DNA from 2 places in the Chromobacterium sp. FG22 genome. Region 2 is predicted to be linked to the other one. Evidence: riboswitches for the same ligand, from Rfam matches in the RefSeq annotation. Region 2 holds a riboswitch; the other holds the start of a gene.
What was found. A riboswitch is a leader RNA that binds a small molecule or an ion and turns the genes downstream of it on or off. The one in region 2 is predicted to bind thiamine pyrophosphate.

Region 1 (7,496 bases), on a different contig from region 2:
GCGGCGGCTAAGTCAGTAGCGCGCCATTTGCGGGTCCACTTCCGCGGCCCAGGCTTCCACGCCGCCGGCCAGGCTCAGCACCTGTTCGAAGCCGGCGTCCAGCAGGAAACGCGCCACGTGCGCGCTGCGCACGCCGTGGTGGCAGATCACCACGATGGGCGCGTCCGGCAGCTCGCTCATGCGCAGCGGAATCAGATTCATCGGGATGTGCCGCGAGCCGGGAATCATGCACAGCTGCACTTCCCACGCTTCGCGCACGTCCAGCAGCACCGGCGGCTCCGCGGTGGTGTCGGCCAGCGCCGCCGCCAGATCGCGGGCGCGGATTTCCTGAACCATCAAAACGCGAAGCGTTCCGGCTCTACCGCTTCCGCCTTGGCCAGGCGGGCGATACAGGTTTCGAACAGGCCGGTTTCGCTGAAGCTGGCTTCGGTTTCGCGCTTGATCAGTTTGCAGGTCATCACCGGCAGATCGCCCGCCACCATGATCAGACGGCCGCCCACGGCCAGCTGGTCTTTCAGTTCCTGCGGCACCACCGGCAGCGAGCCGCCGACCACGATCACGTCGAAGGGCGCTTGTTGCGGCAGGCCCAGCACGCCGTCGCCTTCCACCAGGGTCACGTTGGCGATGCCGGCCTGTTTCAGGTTGGCGGCCGCGGCTTCGCGCTGGGCGGGGTCGATTTCCACGCTGTAGACATGTTGGCCCTGCTTGGCCAGCAGCGCGGTCAGGTAGCCGCTGCCGGTGCCGATTTCCAGGATCTTGTCCTTGGCTTGGATGGCGGCGTCCTGAACCAGGCGCGCTTCCATTTTGGGCTGCAGCATGAAGCTGCCGTTGGGCAGCGGCAGTTCGGTGTCGACAAAGGCCAGGCTGCGTTTGTCGGCGGCGACGAACTGCTCGCGTTTCACGTGAAACAGCAGGTCCAGCACGTTCGTGTCAAGTACGTCCCACGGACGAATCTGCTGCTCGACCATGTTGAAACGGGCATTCTCAAAATCCATCAGCTCACTCCGGAGGGGCTTGCCGCCGAGTGAAAAAAGCGGCGGCGTGTCATGACGATAACTTGCGATTATCCCACATTTGCCGTACCTTCACAGCATCGCTAGGGGTCCTGCGCGACGGTCGGCAAGATGATCCATATCCTTGAAAGGATAGGATAATCGTTAAAGATTGTTGCGCGGGTGAGAAACACCCTTGGAACCTGACCCGGATAATACCGGCGTAGGGAAGCGTCAGCTGCCTTCGGCCCGGCATTGTCTTGTCGGATCGGCCCGCAGCCCGCCCAAGCGGCGGTCCGCTCCTTGCGCCATTCATCGACCAGGAGAATCGCCCGATGAACGCGCCCGCAACACCCAATCAAGCCATGGTGGTGGACACCGCCGCCATCCAGCCCTTGCCCAATTCCCGCAAGATCCACGTCGTCGGCAGCCGGCCGGACATCCGCGTGCCCATGCGCGAGATCAGCCAAAGCGACACGCCCACCCAGTTCGGCGGCGAGGCCAATCCGCCCATCACCGTTTACGACACCAGCGGCCCGTATACCGACCCGGACGCCCGCATCGACATCCAGAGCGGCCTGCCGCCGCTGCGCGCCGGCTGGATCGCCGAGCGCGGCGACTGTGAGCAGCTGGCCGGCCTGTCCAGCGAATACGGCCGCGCCCGCGAGGCCGACCCCAAGCTGGCCGAGCTGCGTTTCAACCTGACGCGCCAGCCGCGGCGCGCGCTGCCGGGCCGCAATGTCAGCCAGATGCATTACGCGCGCCGCGGCGTCGTCACGCCGGAAATGGAGTTCGTCGCCATCCGCGAGAACCTGCGTCGCCGCGAATACCTGGACGCGCTGCGCGAAGCCGGCGGCAAGAACAGCCGGCTGGCGGAACTGATGACGCGCCAGCATCCCGGCCAGGCTTACGGCGCGGCGCTGCCGGAGGAGATCACGCCGGAATTCGTGCGCGCCGAGATCGCCGCCGGCCGCGCCATCCTGCCGGCCAATATCAATCACCCCGAATCCGAGCCCATGATTATTGGCCGCAATTTCCTGGTCAAAATCAACGGCAATATCGGCAATAGCGCGGTAACGTCTTCGATCAGCGAAGAAGTCGACAAGATGACTTGGGGCATACGCTGGGGCGCGGACACCATCATGGACTTGTCCACCGGCAAGAACATCCATGAAACCCGCGAATGGATCATCCGCAATTCGCCGGTGCCCATCGGCACCGTGCCCATTTATCAGGCGCTGGAAAAAGTGGGCGGCAAGGCCGAGGACCTGAACTGGGAAATCTTCCGCGATACGCTGATCGAACAGGCCGAGCAGGGCGTCGATTACTTCACCATCCACGCCGGCGTATTGCTGCGCTATGTGCCGATGACCGCCGGCCGCATGACCGGCATCGTGTCGCGCGGCGGCTCCATCATGGCCAAATGGTGTCTGGCCCATCACCGCGAAAACTTCCTCTACACCCATTTCGAGGACATCTGCGAAATCATGAAGGCCTACGACGTGGCCTTCAGCCTGGGCGACGGCCTGCGGCCGGGCAGCGTCTGGGACGCCAACGACGAGGCGCAGCTGTCGGAATTGAAGACTCTGGGCGAGCTGACCGCCATCGCCTGGAAACACGATGTGCAGGTGATGATAGAGGGCCCCGGCCACGTGCCCATGCAGCTGATCAAGGAGAATATGGACAAGGAGCTGGAGTGGTGTCACGAGGCGCCGTTCTACACCCTGGGGCCGCTGACCACCGACATCGCGCCCGGCTACGACCACATCACCTCGGCGATAGGCGCGGCGCAGATAGGCTGGTACGGCACCGCGATGCTGTGCTACGTCACCCAGAAGGAACACCTGGGCCTGCCGGACAAGAACGACGTCAAGGAAGGCATCATCACCTACAAGCTGGCCGCGCACGCGGCCGACCTGGCCAAGGGCCACTCCGGCGCGCAGATCCGCGACAACGCGCTGTCCAAGGCGCGTTTCGAATTCCGCTGGGAAGACCAGTTCAACCTGGGCCTGGATCCGGACAAGGCGCGCGCCTTCCACGACGAGACCTTGCCCAAGGACAGCGCCAAGGTCGCGCATTTCTGCAGCATGTGCGGTCCGCATTTCTGCAGCATGAAGATCACCCAGGACGTGCGCGAATACGCGGCCAAGCAGGGCATCAGCGATCAGGACGCGCTGGCGCGGGGGATGGAGGTCAAGTCGGTGGAGTTTCTGAAGGGCGGCTCCAAGCTTTACGACAAGGTGTGAGCCCGGAGTCAGGAGAAAACGGCGGCCGCGGCCGCCGTTTTTCATGGCGCAAGGGCCGGCGGCGGCGGCGGCGATTCGGGTCTATCATCAGACATCCCCTCATAGGAGAAGCGTCATGGACACCAGCGAGCATTCCCTGTCCGGGCTGTTCCGCCAGTTGGGCCTGGCGGACGAGCCCGCCGCCATCCGCGCCTTCATCGCCAGCCATCCCTTGCCGCGGAACGCGGTGCTGGCCGACGCGCCGTTCTGGACGCCGGCGCAGGCGGATTTTCTGCGCCAGGCCTTGGCCGAGGACGCGGACTGGAGCGAGGAGGTGGATGAGCTGGCGGTGTTGTTGCAGCTGGGCTAGGGTTTCAACGCGCGCAGCAGCCCCCGCACCGTATTGGCGGCATTGTCGGCGGCGATTTGCATGAAGGTGTCCATTTCATTGGCGTGTTCGCTGCCGCCGGCCAGATCGGACAGGCTGCGGAAGGCGATGAAGGGCACGCGGTTGGCGTGCGCCACCTGGGCCACCGCCGCGGTTTCCATATCCACCACCTGGGCCTGGTAAGTCTTGGCCAGGTAATCGCGGTAGCCGGCGTTGTCCATGAAGATGGGGCCGGACAGGCCGTTGCCGCCGGCGACGATGCGCGGCGGCGCGGACAGGCAGCGCTGGGCGGCGTCGCAGCCGCGCAGGGTGTCCGCCGGCAAGTTCTTGGCCAGCCGCAGTAGTTCCGGGTCCACCTCGAACCAGAAGCGGGTTTCGCTGCCGCCGTCGGCGGTGGCCAGCTTGACGTCTCGCGGGTGGATCATGCCGTAGTGGGCGCGCGCGGCCGGGTCCGCGTACGGCGGCGGCGCGTAGCGGCCGGGCGCGGTTTCTCGCGCGTAGATGGCTTCGGCGTAATTGCCCCAGCGCCGCGGCACCGCCACGTCGCCGATGCGCAAGCGGTCGTCCACGCCGCCGGCGATGCCGCTGAACACGATGCGGCTCACATTGAAGCGGTCCAGCGCCAGCTGGGCGTTCATCGCCGCATTGCTCATGCTGACTCCGCTCATGAACAGCAGCACCGGCCGGCCTTCCAGTTGCGCGGTGGTGAAACGCACGCCGTTGACGCGGTATTCGCGTTTATCGACGGCCTGGTTCAGCAGCAGGGTTTCCTCCGGACCGAAAGCCGAAACCACGGCGGTGCGCGGCGCCGCGTCCAGAACGGGGGCGGCGTGGACGGCGGCGCTCAGCGCCAGCAGCGCGCCAACTAACTGAACCTTGAATGCTTTCATGACGAAAATCCGGATGGAAATGGAATCGCGCCATGATAAACGGTTTTCGCGTCGAAACCGCGCATCAAGTCAGCAAGAATCGGAATGCCAAACGGGTTGATCGGCCTGAAACTGAAGCTGTCGCCGCGCCGAAGACCGGCGCGGGCCTCATTCACTTTCAGGAGGAAACTCAATGGGCGCATTGATCAATAAAACCGCCATCGTCACCGGCGCCAGTTCCGGCATCGGCATGGCGGCGGCCAGGCTGTTCGCGAGCGAAGGCGCGCGCGTGGTGTTGGTGGCGCGGCGCGCGGCCAAGCTGGATCGGCTGGTGTCGGAAATCGTGGCCGGCGGCGGTCAGGCGGCGGCTCTGGCCGGCGATCTGACCTCGGAGGATTGCGCGCGGGAGGCGGTGGAGCTGGCGCTGGATAGATTCGGCGGCCTGGACGTCGCCTTCAACAACGCCGGCAGCCTGGGCGCGCTGGGCAGCCTGGACCAGGTGTCGCTGGACGGCTGGCGCGAGACGCTGGACAGCAATCTGAGCAGCGCCTTTCTGTGCGCCAAGCACCAACTGCCGGCCTTGTTGCGCGGCGGCGGCGGATCAATGATCTTCACCTCGTCCTTTGTCGGCCACGCCATCGGTTTCCCCGGCATGGCCGCTTACGCGGCCAGCAAGGCGGGGCTGGTGGGGCTGGCGCGCACGCTGGCGGCGGAATACGGCGCCCGGGGCCTGCGCGTCAACGCCTTGTTGCCGGGCGGCACCGACACCGAGATGGGCCGCGCCGCGGCGGCGACGCCGGAGCAGCGCGAGGCGGTGGCCGGCCTGCACGCGCTCAAGCGCATGGCCGCGCCGGAGGAGATCGCGCGGGCGGCCTTGTTCCTGGCGTCGGACGCGTCCAGCTTCGTCACCGGGACCACCTTGTTCGTCGACGGCGGCGTGTCCATCGGCAAGCTGTGATCAGAAGCGGGCCACCATCTTGCGCTTCACCGTGTAATCCGGCCGCAGGCTGGCTTCGCTGTCCATGAAGTAACGGTTGCTGTCCAGCAGGAAGTGCGGGTCGTTCAGTTCTTCCGGATCGGCCCAGTCGCATAGCAGGTGATAGAGCGCCTGCGCGCTGTGGCAGCGTTCCAGCGCCTGACGGAACGGCCGTTCCGCGAACATGCGCGCGCAGCTGGCCAAAATATGCAGATGAGCCTCGCGGCTTTGCCGCGGCAGGAGCAGCACCAGCGCGGTATGCACCGCTTGTTGGTCCGGGGCGTCGAAGGCGATGGGGGTTTGCAACCGCAGCAGCAGCGCGCGGGCTTCCGTCAGGCCCTCGATGCGGGCGTGCGGCAACGCGAGGCCGTGGCCGAGCGCGGTGCTGCCGGCCTGTTCGCGCTCATGCAGCGCGGCGGCCAGCGTCGGGCGGTGCAGGGCGTGGCGCTGGGCCAGCTGGGAGGCGGCGTGTTCCAGCAGCGCGGCCTTGTCGGCCAGGGTTTGATTGAGCAGGATGTCTTGCGGGCCGCAGAGGTCGGGCAGGGTCAGCATGGCGGATTTCTCCTTTGGCTAGGGGTGCGACCTCATCCTAGTCAGCAGGGGCTAAAGATCCGCTAAAGAAAACGCGCGGCGGCATAAAAATGCCGCCAACGCGGCCGGGCTTATTTTTGCTCGGATTGCGGCTGCTCGGCCTTTTTCTCCTGGGCCTGCAGCGCGCCCTTCACGGCGGAAGCCTGTTCTTTCAGCTTGTTCACCTGCTCTTTCAGTTCCGGGCTCAGCGCGGCGGCCGCGGCGCCTGCCTGTTTGGCGACGCCGATGGCGGCGCTGGCCTGTTCCTTGAGCTGGCCCAGCGGCGCGCTGCTGTCCTGCAGCGTGTTGTGCACCGTGCCGATGGCGCTGGAGGCGGACTCTTGCAATTGGTTGGTTTGCTTCTCGCTGCAAGCGGCCAGAGCCAGGGCGGAAGCGGCGGCGATCAAAAGCGTGGCGCGCATGTAAACGTCCTCGTTGGGGAAAATGCTGTATTGAGCGCCGGCGAAGGCCGAAGTTCCGGGGTGGCTCCTGGCTGCAAGGCCAAGTGGTTCTTATGACTCCGTCTTGCTTGGGCCACAATGCGCGGATTGGGCGCGTTTGCGCCGCCACTGGAGATCGGCATGAGCGATACGCTTTCCATCCGCCCGTTGCGGGCCGAAGACTACGAGGCCTGGTTGCCGCTATGGCGCGGTTATCAGCGTTTTTACCAAGTGACGATGGACGAGGCCACGGTCATGGGAACCTGGCGGCGCTATCTGCTGCCGGATCACGCGATGCGCGGCTGGCTGGCCTGGGACGGCGAGCGGGCGGTGGGGCTGGTGCACATCGTATTGCACCCCAGCAGCTGGACCTTGGGCGATTATTGCTATTTGCAGGATTTGTTCGTGGCCGAGGATTGCCGCGGCCTGGGCGCCGGGCGGCAACTGATCGAATGGGTGTACCGGTGGGCGCGCGAGCGCGAGTGTTCGCGGGTGTATTGGCTGACCCATGAGACCAACGCCACCGCGCGGCGGCTTTACGATCAATTGGCGGAGAACCTGGGTTATATCCAGTACCGGAAGACCCTATAGCCGTCACGGGCGATCAGGAGCAACCATGTCAACGCATAGAGTGGAATACTGGGCCGAACGTTCGGTATTGTGCTGGCTCGCTACGAGCGACGGAAATGGCCTGCCGAATGTTTCGCCCAAGGAAATGTTCATGGCGGTGGACGACTCTCATCTGCTGATCGCGGACATCGCTTCTCCCCGGTCGGTGGCGAATATTCGCGTCAATCCCCAGGTATGCGTGGCCCTGCTGGATATATTCGCGCAAAGAGGCTGCAAATTGCGCGGCACGGCCAGCATCATAGAGCAGGGCCAGCCCGAGTTTTTGGCGCTGGCCGCTCCGTTGCTCGCCATGGGACAGGGCCAGTTTCCTATTAGGAGATTGATCTCCATTGCCGTGGAAGGCGTCAGCGATATTGTGGCGCCCAGTTACCGCTTGATCGCCGGGACTACGGAAGCTTCACAACGG
Region 2 (7,496 bases):
GGCGCGCCGCCGGCGGTGCTGGGCGGCATGATAGGCTCGGCGCTGGTGGGCACCTTCCTCGGCATCCTGCTGTCCTACGGCATGGTGTCGCCGCTGGGCGCGCTGCTGGAACAGAAGCTGGACGAGGACAGCAAGGAATTGCAATGCATCAAGACCGTGCTCTTGGCCGGCATGCAGGGCTATCCGCCGCCCAGCGCCATCGAGTTCGGCCGCAAAGTGCTGTTTTCCAGCGAACGCCCGGAATTCGAGGAAATGGAACAGCGCATCAAGAGCCTGCGCTGAACGGAATCAGGGCGGACGCGTCCACCCCCAACCCAAACTGGCCGCCAAGCCGCAGTTCCGCGCCCAGGCTCGCCGCCTCCCGCGCGGACAGGCTCAGGCTCAGCCGCCCCGCCTGCGCCGCCACTTCCACCCGGGCGCCGTCCGCCAGCCAGGTCAGCGACTCGATGCGCGCCGGCGGGTACTGCGGCCCCAGCCGCAGCGCGTGGCCCGGCACCACCGCGTGCTCCAGCACGTTTTCATAGCCGATGAAGCGCGCCAGCCACGCATTCGCCGGCCTGGCCAACAGCTGCGGCGGCGTCTCGCATTGCACGATGCGCCCCTGGCGCAGCACCGCGGCGCGGCTCGCCATCGCAAACGCTTCCTCTCTGTCGTGCGTGACCAGAATGGCCGGTATGCCGGACTCCGCCAGCAACTGCGCGAACTCCCCTTGCAACTGACCGCGCAAATGCGCGTCCAGGCTGGAGAACGGCTCGTCCAGCAGCAAGAGCCGCGGACGGGTCACCATCGCACGCGCCAGCGCCACCCGCTGTTGCTCGCCGCCGGACAAGGTCCAGACCTTGCGCCCTTGATAACCGCCCAGACCCAAACGCTCCAGCATCGCCGCGGCGGCGGCGGCGGCCTGGGCGCGGGACGATCCCCGTTCGATCAGACCGAACATCACATTGCCAAGCACGTCCAGATGCGGAAACAAGGCGAAATCCTGGAACATCAGCGCGAAGCCGCGCCGCTCCGGCGGCAGCCGGCTGATGTCCTCGCCGTTGAAACGAACCGCGCCGCCGTCCAGCGGCAGCAGGCCGGCGATGATTTTGAGCAAGCTGCTCTTGCCGCAGCCGGACGGTCCCAGCAGAGCCAGGGTCTCCCCGGCGGCCACCTCCAGCGACACGCCGTCCACCGCCACCCGCGCGCCGAAGCGCTTTTCAATTCCTATGAGCTCAAGCACGCCCGTCTCCTTTTCCCGGTTCCCCCGGTCTGGCCGCGCCGCTTTCAATCACGGCGAAAGCCAGCATCGCCAACACCATCAGCAGGCCGGACAACAGCATCGCCGCATCCGCGTTGGCCTGGCCCGGCCGGCCCAGCTTCTGATAAATCAAGGTGGTCAGGGTCAACCACTCCGGCCGTGACAGGAATAAGGTCACCGCGAACTCCCCCACCGCGGTGGCGGCGGCGAAGGCCAGCCCGCGCCGCAGCGCCGGCTGCAACAAGGGCCAGATCACCCGTCGGAACAGCCGCCAGGGCGAGGCCCCCAGGGAGCGCGCCGCCTGCGCCAGATGTTCCGGCATGCCGTCCAGCGCCGCGCCGGCGGCTTTGGCGACGAAGGGATAGGCCAGCAAGACGTAGGCTGCCAACAGCATGGCCAAATCCGCGCTCCAGCTCGGATAGAGCAGCAGCAAGCCAAACGCCACGCAGACCGGCGACACCACGAAAGGCAGAAAGGCCAGGGCCCGCAACCACAGCCAGCGCCCGGCGGCCAGCGCGTGGCACAGGCCCAGCAGGCCGGACAGCAATACGGTCAGCAAGGTGAAACGCGCCGAGTTGAACAAGGCCAGCCGCAATTCCTCGTCCCACAGTCCGGCCAGGCCGTCGAGCGCGGACAGCGCTTTCCACAGCACCGCCAGCAAGGGCAAGCCGGCGAAGATCAACAGAATGGCGAGGGCCGCCGTCAGCCAGGCGCGGTCCGTCCAGGTCCGCGCGGGCGCGGGGAGCAGCGGCTCACAGCGCGCCGGCACGCCCAAACGCGCCTCCAGCCAGGCGTAGACCGCGGCGACGCCGCCGGCCACCAGCAGGCTCAGCAAGGCCAGCGCGCCGGCGTCGGCCAGATTCAGCTCATACGCCACCAGCGTGTAAATCTCGACTTCCACCGTGGCGTAACGCTGGCCGCCCAGCAACAGCGCCAGGCCGAAGCCGGAGAAACAGTAGAGGAAGACCAAGCATAGATTGGGCAACAGCCAGGGCAGCGCCGCCGGCCATTCCACGCGCCAGAACGCGCGCCAACGCCCGGCGCCCAGGCTGCGGGCCGCGGCCAGCCGGCTGGCCGGCACCTGGGCGAAGCCATCGGCGGCCGCGCGGATCACCAGCGGCAGATTGAAGAACAGATTGCCGTACAGCAGCAGCCAGGGCGAATCCTGCAAGTTCAGCCCGCTCAAACCCTGAGGGCCGAACAGCGCCAACACGCCGACGCCGGCGACCAGGGTGGGCATCACGAAGGGCAGCATCAGCAGGCGCAGCGCCAGGCCGCGCCCGGCGAAGCGGAAGCGAGCCAGCGCCCACGCCGCCGGCACGCCGAGCAGCAAGGCCAGCGCGCAGGTCGCCGCACCCTGCAGCAGCGACCACATCATGCGCCAGCGCAGATAGGAATCGCTCAGCAAACCGAAGGACAGCGGCTCGCCGCCCTCCTTCAACAGCCGCGCCAACGGCGAAATAGACATCGCCAGCAAAAACAGCAAAGGAGGCGCCGCCAGCAACAGGCGGCTCCGACGGCTCAACATCAAAACGGCGTTCCCTTCAACGGCCAGCGGGCGGTCAACACATCCTCCACCCCGTCTTCATCCTCGCTTTGCCCCGCCTTGGCGAAGCCCAGATCCGCGGCCAAACATTGCGAAGGCAGATTGTCCGGCGCGATGGACAGCACCAGCCGCGGCGCGCCGGCCAGGGCCGCCCAGGCCCCCATCGCCAGCACCGCTTCGCGGGCATAGCCCTGGCGGCGATAAGCCGGGTAAATCGTGTAACCCAATTCCACGTCGCCGTAGTCGCCCAGATAAGGATGGCCGGGCAAGGAGTGGAAGTTGACGTGGCCGACCATCGTCAGATCGTCGCGGCGCAGCAAGGCGCGCACCGACCAGGGCGCGTAGTCGGGCTGGCGCTCGATGTCGTCCAGCCGCATGCTCATCAAGTCCTGCTCGTCCAACCATTCCGCCGCCAGCGGCGCGCCCAGCAGCTCGGCCGCCGTTTCCGGCTGACCGGCCAGACACAGCCACAGCGTCTGCGGGTCCAGATGGCGCAGCAACAGCCGCGGCGTTTCGATGTCCGGAATCATTGCCCGCCCTTCAACACTACTCGGGTCCAGCGCGCCACCCATTGGCGGGAGCGCTCGGCGATCGCCTTGCTGTCCGGCGTGTCGTGCGCGGCCGGCTGCTCCGCGAAACGATAGACCGGGTCCAAGCTCACCTTGTCCATCACCGGATACATCCACATGGTGGTGGTCACGTCCTTCTGCACCGCTTCGGAGCGCAGGAAGGCGATGAATTTCTCGCCCAGCGCCGCCTCCTTGCCGCCCTTGACCAGGGCCGCGCCCTCCACCTGGCGGAACACGCCGCCTTTCAAGGGCAGATTGCCGGTGGGCGCGTCGTTCAGTTTCTGTTTGCTGTAGAACACCTCGGCGGCCGGACTGGTCGCGTAGCTGACCACCAGCGGACGGCTGCCGCCGTTCTTGGAGAAATCGGTGTAGTAGGATTCGCTCCAACCCTTGCTGACCTTCAGCCCGTTGTCGCGCAAGCGGCCCCAGAAGGCGAAGGCCTTGTCCTCGCCCATGGCGGCGATGGTGGACAACATGAAAGCCAGGCCCGGGCTGGACGTGGCCGGATTTTGCACCACCAGCAGGTTCTTGTAGGCCGGCTTGCTCAAATCCTCCAGCGTCTTGGGCAGCGCCAGCTGGCGCTGGGCGAACCAGGCCTTGTCGTAATTGAGGGTGACGTAGCCGTAGTCTATGCTCACCGCGCCCGGCAAGGCGGCCTTGCCGCCCTGGGCCAGCGCCGCCGGCACCGGAGCCAGCACGCCGGCCTGCTGCGCCTTGCCGATCAGGCTGTTGTCGATGCCGAACACCACGTCGGCGATGGGATTGGCCTTGGTCAGAATCAGCTTGTTCAGCATCTCGCCGGCGTCCCCGGCCTTGATGATGGAGACCTTGGCGCCGTTCTGCTTTTCGAACTCGGCCAGCAAGGGCTTGGACACGGTGAAAGAACTGTGCGACAGCACCCGCAGCTCGGCCGCCGACGCGGCCAGGCTGGACGCCGCCAGCGCAACGGCTATCAAAGAGGAAAAGCGCTTCATGGATATCTCCGTACACGATAGTCCGGAGCAAGCGGAATGCGGGCCCTGGCCCGCGCATCACGCTCCCTCCGCTGGCATGACCCAGATCAGGTTGCAGGGTATTTTCTCAGCCCGCGCCGCGGGCACCCCTGGTGACAGCGCGCCAGTATACCGCAGCGGCCGCCGGCTGGCAGCCAACAATCCTTAACAGAGTGGGCCCGCGCCTTAACACGCCGATGACAAGCGCCTTCTAAGCTGAATGCATGCTTACGCCCGCTCCGGGCGCGTTTGGAGACCATGCTTGAACCCCATGCCCACCCTTGGCCAGCCGCCGACTAGAGCGGCCGAGGCCATCCGCTTCACCGCAAAAACCGCGCTGGGGCTCCTGCTGGCCGCGCTCAGCCTGCCCGCGCTGGCCCAGGCCGGCATCGGCGTCGCCGGCGCGCGTCATTTGCTGTCCCGCACCGGCTTCGGCGCCAACCCGGCGCAAATCGCCGTGTACGCGCCGCTGAGCCGCGAAGCCGCGGTGGATCGGCTGCTGGCCAATAGCCAGGCCAACGCCGCCACGCCGCCGCCGTCCTGGGTCGACGAAGCCTTCGAGCGGCCGGGGCAGCCCAATTTAGACGAAGAGGCGAAAAAGGCGCTGCAAAAGCTGCGCGCCGAGCACGCGGTGGAATTGCGCGGCTGGTGGCTGAACGAGATGCGCTACACCTCGTCGCCGCTCAGCGAAAAAATGACCCTGTTCTGGCACAACCACTTCGTCTCCGCGCTGGACAAGGTGCGCTCGCCCCAACTGATGTATCGGCAAAACGTCTTGCTGCGCCAGTACGCGCTGGGCAACTTCGGCGCCATGCTGCACGCCGTCGCCCGCGATCCGGCGATGATGCGCTATCTGGACACCGCCAATAACCGCAAGGGCCAGCCGAACGAGAACTTCGCGCGCGAGGTGATGGAGCTGTTCACCCTGGGCGAAGGCCATTACAGCGAACAGGACATCCGTGAAGCCGCGCGCGCCTTCACCGGCTGGGGGCTGGATCGCGACGAGCGCTTCGTCAACCGTCCGCGCTTGCACGACGACGGCGACAAGCTCGTCTTCGGCCAGCGGGGCGACTTCAACGGCGACGATGTCTTGGACCTGCTGCTGCGACAGCCGGCCACCGCCGAGTTCATCGCCGCCAAGCTGTGGAAGGCCTTCGTCTCGCCCAAGCCGGATCCGGCCGCCGTCAAGCGGCTGGCCGCCGGCTTCCGCAACAGCCGCTACGAAATCAAGCCCTTGCTGCGCGCGCTGCTGTTAAGCCCGCAGTTCTGGAGCAGCCAGGGCCAGTTGGTGAAATCGCCGCTGGAGCTGACCATAGGCACCCTGGTCACCTTCGACCTGAACCCGCCGGACTGGCGCGCGCTGGCCGGGCTCAACCGTCAGTTGGGCCAGGACGTGTTCGCGCCGCCCAACGTCAAAGGCTGGCCGGGCGGCGAGGCCTGGATCAACAGCGCCACCTTGCTCAGCCGCAAACAGTTCCTGGACCGCATCGCCCGCGACGCCGCGCCCGCGCGCAACGCCTTTGCGCTGCCGGACGGCGGCATGGACGAAATGAAGGGACGCGAGGCGCGCATCAACCGGCTGGCGGCCGCCGGCCTGCGTTCCATCAGGCTGCAGCCGGATGAATGGAGCGCCATCTACCAAATCCGCAGCGCTCAGGACGCCGCCAAGCTCTTGCTGGCCTTGCCGCCGGCCAATCCCCTGCCCGAATCCGACAGCGGCGCGCAAGCCATCGCCCCGCTGCTGCTGGACCCGGTTTATCAAGTTCACTGACGGAAACCCAGCCATGTTCCAGCGACGACAATTTCTCAAAGCCATGGCCGGCGGCCTGATGGTGTCCGTGCTGCCCAATCTGAGCTGGGCGCTGGCGCCGGCCGGCTATCAACGCCTGTTGGTGCTGATCGAACTCAAGGGCGGCAACGACGGCCTCAACACCGTGGTGCCCTACGCCAGCGCCGACTATTACCGGCTGCGCCCCGGCATCGCGATTCCCCGCGACCAAGTGCTGCCGCTGGACGAACGCCTGGGCCTGCATCCGGCCATGACCGGCCTGCGCCCGCTATGGCAGCAGCAGGAGCTGGCGGTCTTGCAAGGGGTGGGTTATCCCGATCCCAATCTGTCCCACTTCCGTTCCATCGAGATTTGGGAAACCGCATCCAATAGCCAGCAATACCTGAGCGAGGGCTGGTTGACCCGATTGTTCCGCGAGCAGCCGACGCCGCGCGGATTCGCCGCCGACGGCGTGGTGTTGTCCAGCCAGGCGCTGGGCCCGCTGGACGGCGGCGCCCGCGCGGTGGTGCTGAGCAATCCGCAAGACTTCGCGCGCCAGGCCAAACTGGCCGCGGACCAAGGCCATGCCGGCAGCGGCGCGCTGGGCCACATTCTCAAGGTGGAGGGCGACATCCGCCAGGCCGCCGCCGAACTGAGCCAAGCCGCCAAACCCGTGGCCGCGGCGGATTCGCCGATGGCCGCGCCCCGGCCGGCCGGAGCCTTCGCCCAGGCCGTCGCGACTCTGACAGACACCCTGTCCCGCGGCGTATCCATCGCCGTGGCCCGCATCACGCTCACCGGCTTCGACACCCACGGCAACCAGCCGCCCACCCAGGCGCGGCTGCTGGGAGAGCTGGCCGACGGCATCGCCCTGCTGCGTACGCAATTGCAACAGCAGGGGCGCTGGGACGACACCCTGGTGCTCAGCTACGCCGAATTCGGCCGCCGCCCGCGCGAAAACGGCAACCGCGGCACCGACCACGGCACCGCCAACGTCCATTTCGCCGCCGGCGGGCGCGTGCGCGGCGGCCTGTATGGGCAAAGCCCGCAATTGGCCGGCGTCGACGACGGCAACCTGCCTTGCGCCATCGACTTCCGCCAGGTCTACGCCACCGCCATCCAGAGCTGGTGGGGCAAGGACGCCCACAATGTGCTGGGCGGCCGCTTCGCCCCCCTGCCCATTCTGAAGGTATGAAAAAAGCCGGCCCCTAGGGGCCGGCCGTCTACAGAGAACCACTCAGCGATTTACTTCCAGCTGGACGCCAACACCGGCTGCAAAGCCGCCTGATAGTTGTCCGGCAGGTTGACCTGGCCAGCGGCCGGCGGATTGAAGGCCGCCATCGCATTGACCAGCGCCTGCACCTGACTGGCCGCCAGGGCC

Region 1: linked by a shared signal. The riboswitch ahead of thiC (phosphomethylpyrimidine synthase ThiC) and the one ahead of ACODSD_RS11610 (thiamine ABC transporter substrate-binding protein) in region 2 are both predicted to bind thiamine pyrophosphate.

The regions. Positions count from the first base shown of each region.
Region 1 covers NZ_JBMDJX010000002.1:214,664-222,159, reverse strand. The annotation lists gene ACODSD_RS03140 (rhodanese-like domain-containing protein) at 13-336, opposite strand; gene ACODSD_RS03135 (protein-L-isoaspartate O-methyltransferase family protein) at 336-995, opposite strand; TPP riboswitch at 1,089-1,239, shown strand; gene thiC (phosphomethylpyrimidine synthase ThiC) at 1,358-3,238, shown strand; gene ACODSD_RS03125 (DUF2789 domain-containing protein) at 3,354-3,587, shown strand; gene ACODSD_RS03120 (5'-methylthioadenosine/S-adenosylhomocysteine nucleosidase) at 3,584-4,495, opposite strand; gene ACODSD_RS03115 (hypothetical protein) at 4,528-4,680, shown strand; gene ACODSD_RS03110 (SDR family oxidoreductase) at 4,668-5,432, shown strand; gene ACODSD_RS03105 (PTS sugar transporter subunit IIA) at 5,433-6,002, opposite strand; gene ACODSD_RS03100 (hypothetical protein) at 6,113-6,442, opposite strand; gene ACODSD_RS03095 (GNAT family N-acetyltransferase) at 6,602-7,051, shown strand; gene ACODSD_RS03090 (pyridoxamine 5'-phosphate oxidase family protein) at 7,077-7,496, shown strand, end outside.
Region 2 covers NZ_JBMDJX010000010.1:1,668-9,163, reverse strand. The annotation lists gene motA (flagellar motor stator protein MotA) at 1-282, shown strand, start outside; gene ACODSD_RS11625 (ABC transporter ATP-binding protein) at 266-1,222, opposite strand; gene ACODSD_RS11620 (ABC transporter permease) at 1,215-2,768, opposite strand; gene ACODSD_RS11615 (GNAT family N-acetyltransferase) at 2,768-3,316, opposite strand; gene ACODSD_RS11610 (thiamine ABC transporter substrate-binding protein) at 3,313-4,329, opposite strand; TPP riboswitch at 4,375-4,469, opposite strand; gene ACODSD_RS11605 (DUF1800 domain-containing protein) at 4,619-6,118, shown strand; gene ACODSD_RS11600 (DUF1501 domain-containing protein) at 6,132-7,310, shown strand; partial or broken gene ACODSD_RS11595 (calcium-binding protein) at 7,361-7,496, opposite strand, start outside.